DNA from 2 places in the Gluconobacter sp. DsW_058 genome. Region 1 is predicted to be linked to the other one. Evidence: riboswitches for the same ligand, from Rfam matches in the RefSeq annotation. Region 1 holds a riboswitch; the other holds the start of a gene.
The links. A riboswitch is a leader RNA that binds a small molecule or an ion and turns the genes downstream of it on or off. The one in region 1 is predicted to bind thiamine pyrophosphate.

Region 1 (3,244 bases):
CTTGGTCATGTTGACCTTGATCTTGTGCATCGGCACGTGACCTGGCCCTTCAATCATGACCTGACAGCCCTTTGCCCAAGCCACCTTCGTCAGTTCGCCCAACGTCGTCAGTTCAGCAAACTGCGCCGCATCATTCGCGTCGGCAATCGACCCAGGACGCAGCCCATCCCCCAGTGAAAAGGTGATGTCATACCGGCGCATGATGTCGCAGATCTCTTCGAAGTGTTCGTAGAGAAAGCTCTCGCGGTGATGCGCCAGACACCAGGATGCCATGATGGAGCCACCACGGGAGACAATTCCCGTGGTACGCTTTGCTGTCAGCGGGATGTGCTGAAGGCGGACACCAGCATGAATTGTGAAATAATCCACGCCCTGCTCGGCCTGTTCGATCAGCGTGTCGCGGAAGATTTCCCACGTCAGCTTCTCAGGAACACCATTCACCTTCTCCAGCGCCTGATACAGCGGCACCGTGCCGATCGGCACTGGAGAGTTCCGCATGATCCAGTCACGGATGTTGTGAATGTTCCGCCCTGTAGAGAGATCCATCACCGTGTCCGCGCCCCAGCGGATGGACCAGACCAGTTTTTCCACCTCTTCGGCCGCAGAAGACGTCACAGCCGAATTGCCGATATTGGCGTTCACCTTCACAAGGAAGTTGCGGCCAATAATAACCGGCTCAAGTTCCGGATGGTTGATATTGGCGGGAATGACAGCCCGCCCCCGCGCCACTTCTTCGCGCACGAATTCTGGCGTGATGAACGCTGGAATTTCCGCACCGAAATCCTCGCCATCTGCCCGGCGCTCTTCCGCTCCCTCAGCCATTTCAGCACGGCAGACGTTTTCGCGATGAGCAATATAGATCATCTCTTCCGTGATGATCCCGGCCCTTGCGTATTCATACTGCGTGACGTGCTGTGCGCCCTCACCCGAATAGACTTCGTGCGGTGCCGGACACGCCGGAACAGCTTGCGCCTCACTTGCGAAGCCGTTGTCTTCCGGCTTCACGGCCCGCGCTGCAACTCGCTCGAAACCCCGCTTGGTAAGCCATTCTGCACGTGGAGCCGAGAGGCCCTTCGTCACATCAATCGTGACAGACGTGTCTGTATAAGGACCAGACGTGTCATAAACTCTGACAGGCGCTTCATTCGCTGACGGATGCAGCGCAATTTCGCGATATGGAACCAGAATATCCGGGCGTCCCGGCGCTTCGGACCATTTCTTACAGGAACCCTGAATCGGGCCTGTCGTCACATGGCCTACAGCTGGTCTCTGGTTCAGGTTTTGTGGAATGTCACCCATGTTCGCCCCCTCTGAGGCAGAGGGAGCAACAGCACGCACCACTGGCAAAGCCAGTTTCGTTGTGTCTCAACACCATTCCCTCCGCCGGTTCTAACCGGATCAGGTTTCCCGGATGCAGGATGCACCCGGCAGGGTCGTCACACCGCAGACCTTACAGTCCTTCAGTGACCTCTCAGCTTCTTTTGGCGAAGCTCCCCCTGGTAGGGGCCACACTCATCGCATCGGCTTCATCCTGTCAATGCGTTTCACCGTGAAGTGAGCGGAGGAAACAGCTATGACCTGCTTTACGTTTTGAGGAGACACGCTCTTGAACCTGTATGTTTTCTATCTCGGTGGCGCAGCACCCGGCGCGAACATCGAAGTTCATGATGTTCAGTTTGCTATCGCGAACAAGCCGGAAGATGCTTATCCATCACTTGCAGAACGCTGGTTTGGGGTTCGGAATTCCCTGCACGTCGATGCCTACGGCATCATCACATGGGCGGACGGGCACGCCGTCACACTCAGTCCTGAAAAGCCTACAGGCTCCCAATCGCTCTATTTCATCAATATGGGTGGATATGCGGCCGGTGAGTTGAAGGAAGAGCACGCTTTTACCTTCCTCGTCGCCACATCGGCAGAGGATGCCAAGGCAAAGGCCAAAAAGACCCTATTACCGGGCTATGACCATCGCCACCGCGACAACTTCATGGAAGTGGATGACTGCCTGCCTCTGGAACAGATTGACGGGCTTTATATCCATCTGACTCCACAGGACGACGGGCACCCTGTCACAGCGCTTTGGCAAGGCTACCGTAAGATCTGACGTTCCTGCGCTTTATCTCACGGAGCTACTCATGCCTGACCAGATGCCAGTTTACCTGTTTTCTTACGGAACACTCCAGCAACCCGAGGTTCAGCTGTCCTCATTCGGTCGCCTGCTGCATGGCGAAGAGGATGCGATGACGGGCTATCAGGCGTCGATGATGGAAATCACAGACGCCGCTGTCATCAAGGCCAGCGGCAAACGCTTTCATCCTGTTATTCGCCCGAGTGACAATCCACAGGACGAAATCACAGGGCAAGTCTTCTGCATCACTGAAGCTGAGCTTCTCGCTGCGGATGCTTACGAAGTGTCCAGCTACAAAAGGGTGCAAGTTACACTGCGCTCAGGCAAAAATGCGTGGGTCTACGTGCACGCCTGACCAGCTCGGAATCAAAAAAGGCAGCCAGTGACCCGGCTGCCTTTTCCAGAATTCAGAACGCTGGCCTACCTGACTTCAGGCAGCCTCAGAGCGCTTGAGCTGACGTTCGCGCCAAAGCGTGGAGAGTGCTTCAACCAGTTCATCAATTGCTTCGTTCGTATGAAGCGGCGTCGGCGTCAGACGCAGACGCTCCGTTCCGCGCGGAACGGTCGGGAAGTTAATAGGCTGGATATAATGCCCGAAGCGGTTCAGCAACTCATCGGAGAGATCCCGACATAGCTCAGCCTCGCCCACCATGACGGGTACGATATGGCTCGGATTGCCGACATGCGGAATGCCTGCCTTGTCCAGAGCGGCCCGCAGATAGGCAACAGCGCGCTGCTGTCCTTCACGTTCTGCGCTGCTGCGCTTGAGATAACGGACGCTGGCCAGCGCACCCGCAGCAATCATCGGCGGCAGAGCCGTGGAGAAAATGAAGCCTGAACCGAAAGAGCGCACGAAATCGCAAAGCGGTGCAGAGGCAGCAATATAGCCACCCACGACGCCATAACCCTTGCCGAGCGTCCCTTCGATCACCGTCAGACGATGTGACAAGCCCAGCTTCTCAGCAACGCCTGCGCCGTGATCGCCATACATGCCCACGGCATGAACTTCATCAAGGTAAGTCATGGCGCCGTATTTGTCGGCCAGATCACAGAACGCTTCGATCGGGGCGATATCGCCATCCATGGAATAGACGGACTCAAACGCGATGATCTTGG
Region 2 (3,244 bases), on a different contig from region 1:
AATGGAATATTCGTTGCGGACATCCGCACTGCCTGTTGTCGCGAGTGCGCCGGAGGTCGGGTCGTAGGTGTTGTAAAGTGCCGTCTGGTCCGGGGCACGGAAGTTGGTCGTGGCGTTGAAGAAGATCTGGTTCTGCTCATCAATGCGCCAGCGGACGCCAAGACGCGGTAGAGGCTCCATGCTGTTTGACGCCACACGATACTGAGGGCCGGGAACATTGTTCGTGCCAGCGCGGCTCATCATAACGGCTTTGAAACCCGCTTCGATGGTCAGGCGATCATGAAGGAGCGAGATGTGATCGCCCACATACAGTGCGTTGGTCTGGGAAATGGTGTGGAAGCTGCCGCCCAGCAGTTTCTGTCCGTTCGCAAGATGGATCAGGCTGCTGCTGTTTTCTGCCCAGATATCGCCTGAAGCGCCGGTGGCGGAAACGGTTGTGAAGGGCTGCTGCTCGTTGTCGTCTCCGTAATCATACCAGTAACCGAGGACGAAATCGTTCCAGCCGGTTTTGTAATGCAGGGTGGAATTGAAACCGGAGCGATAACTGCGTTGCGTGTAGTTAGCACGTACGACAGCGGTTCCATCCTGTGCATTGGGGAGCGTGAGCGTGTCACTTAGGGGCTGAGTGCCGTTATAGAGACCTGTTTCCGTCAGTGTGGAGCCACCCGGAACGTTGCCATAGGCGAACTGTGCGTAGGGTGTGACGTCGAGGGAAAGCTGATGCGTCAGATGCAGATGGACTGGCGCGCCTGCATAGAAGGTGCGTTCCGGCGCGCGCCACAGACGCCAGTAATTGACGGCGTTGTCTGCGTTGGAGGCGTCATAATGGCCTGCAAGGTTGTTCGCGCCATGGATGCCATCGACTTTCCAGCTTTCCATCGTGACCTGCGGATAATAGCTGGTGACGGTGGTGTTGAAGGAGCCGATGAGGCTGGCGCGGTTGCCTTGGCCCCATTCCTTCAGGAACTTAAAATCGACATGCTGGCGCTTGTCCCCCCCCGGCCCACGCCAGTTGTCGCTGGCGCTGTGGGAATAGGACACAAAGCCACGAATGCCGGAATTGCCGATGTTGCCCGTTTCAAGGCGAATGAATTCGCGATTGGTGTCAAAGGAGCCATAGGAGACGCTGGCGAAGCCCCCGGCCTTCTGTGACGGATCGAGAAAGGACAGGCTCATCAGCCCCCCGGCAGCGTTTAGGACGGGACTATCCAGATCGGCCGACCCTTGGGCGAGCGCGACCTGACTGTAGTTCTCACTGTCGGCGAACTGGCTCGGATAGCCGGAATAATAGGCGACATCGTTCAGCGGTGTGCCTTCCAGCACATAGCCGATGGCATCATTGTTTAGGCCGCGAACGGTCAGGTTGGTGTTGGGCGAAAAGCCGAACGGATCGGATGTGGCGACATTCGCACCGGGCAGCATGGAGGCAAGCTGATAGGCCGTCGCCATCGGGGGCTGCTTGTCCATGTAATCGCGGCTGACTGTGCTGATAGAGCGCACACTGTTCTCCGGTCGGATCAGTCCACCGCCGGGCTGGTGCCCGGGTGCGCTGTCAGAAACGCGGTGAACGGTGATGTGCTCGGGCTTCGGGGCGATGGACGCAGGCGGGGTAAGGGCTGTGGTATCCGCCGCGCGCACTGTACCGGCACAAACGGTCAGGCCGAGCAGGAAGACAGGAACCTGGCGGGATTTGCGCGCAAATACGGTGGTCATGATGGTGCTGTCCCGCCTGCAATACTGCGATCCCCCCCATGCGCAGCGGGGACGACGAGAGACACCGAAAATCCAGTCTTTGGATCTGTCAGTAGCCACCATCCCTCCGCCAGCATGAACTGGATCAGGTTCTATGGGTCACTGCGCTGGTATGGCTCTAAAGCGCATACCCTCAGCAGTCTCTCAGCCCTTTGTCAGGGCACCCCAAGGTGAAGAAGCACTCCTTCATGGGCTGCGAGAGAATGTCAATAAATTCCGTAAGGCGTGGGGGGATCAAAATTTCGTCGGGAGGGATGGAGCGGCGATGCAGAGCAGGATAGAGTATTGTTATAAGATAACATTTTTAGGATCTGTCATGCGTGTTGTGAAGCGCTTGTTGCCTGTTCTGCTCATTGCCAGCCCGGCCCTCGGTTCAGCTCAGGCTGAGGAAGGAATGTGGACGTTCGATCATCTGCCAGCCCGTCAGTTGAAGCAGCAATATGGCTTCGAGCCTTCGGCTGAATGGATCAACCACGTCATTCAGTCTTCAGCACGTCTGGCAGAAGGATGCTCGGCGTCTTTTGTCTCTGGTGATGGGTTGGTGATGACAAATCATCATTGTGCCAATACCTGCCTGACCGACCTCTCGGACAAGACGCACGATTATTTTCATGATGGTTTTTCGGCAGCAGATGTTTCCAAAGAGCCGCAATGTCCGGGTATGGAGCTGGATCGTCTGGATCAGGTGAAAGACGTGACAGGCCGTGTCGCTGATATGACCTCAGGCAAGCATGGTGCGGATTATGCAAAGGCGCTTCAGGCTGCCAGTAGCGTTCTGACGAAGGAATGTGCGGGCGGAGACGCAACACACTGGCGGTGTGATGTTGTGACGCTCTATCACGGTGGTCAAACTGCGCTCTATCGCTATCGTCGATATCAGGATGTGCGTCTTGTGATGGCGCCGGATCAGGATATCGCATTCTTTGGCGGCGATCCGGACAATTTTACCTTCCCACGGTATGATATCGACCTGTCGATGTTGCGGGTGTTTGAGGACGGTAAGCCGGTCCACACACCTTTCTTCAAGTTTGATCCGAAGGGACCAAAAGCGGGAGAACTGGTATTCACGTCTGGTAACCCAGGGCGAACGCAGCGGTCTCTTCCGGCCAGTGCATTGACGTTCCAGCGGGACGTTATCCTGCCAACCATCATTGGGGTGTATTCTACCAGTGAAGGGGCGCTCTGGCAGTATTCGCGTGAAAGCAAGGAACATCTGATTGAAGCGCAAAATACGCTGTTCGGCGTTCAGAACGGCCTGAAATCTCTGTCTGGCACCGTGAAGGCCCTGCGGGAGCCCGGCGTCATGGAAAAGCGTGAAGCGGAAGATCGTGCTCTACAGGCCTGGATTGATGCGGATGCCGAGCGCCGCAAAATCTATGGCGAGCCGTTCAAAAAAGTGGAGGCTGCACTGGCCATACAGCGCCAGTCTTACGTCCATGACTTTGCCATTGCCCGTACAGTTCATGGCCTGCTGGGTGATGCTGTCATGCTG

Region 2: it holds a riboswitch for thiamine pyrophosphate, as region 1 does, so the genes downstream of both, HK24_RS04040 (TonB-dependent receptor) here and thiC (phosphomethylpyrimidine synthase ThiC) in region 1, are expected to answer to the same signal.

Annotation. Positions count from the first base shown of each region.
Region 1 is NZ_JOPH01000057.1:18,570-21,813, reverse strand. It holds gene thiC (phosphomethylpyrimidine synthase ThiC) at 1-1,299, opposite strand, end outside; TPP riboswitch at 1,358-1,507, opposite strand; gene HK24_RS10040 (DUF1543 domain-containing protein) at 1,607-2,104, shown strand; gene HK24_RS10035 (gamma-glutamylcyclotransferase family protein) at 2,136-2,483, shown strand; gene hemA (5-aminolevulinate synthase) at 2,559-3,244, opposite strand, start outside.
Region 2 is NZ_JOPH01000005.1:134,517-137,760, reverse strand. It holds gene HK24_RS04040 (TonB-dependent receptor) at 1-1,713, opposite strand, end outside; TPP riboswitch at 1,798-1,930, opposite strand; gene HK24_RS04035 (S46 family peptidase) at 2,069-3,244, shown strand, end outside.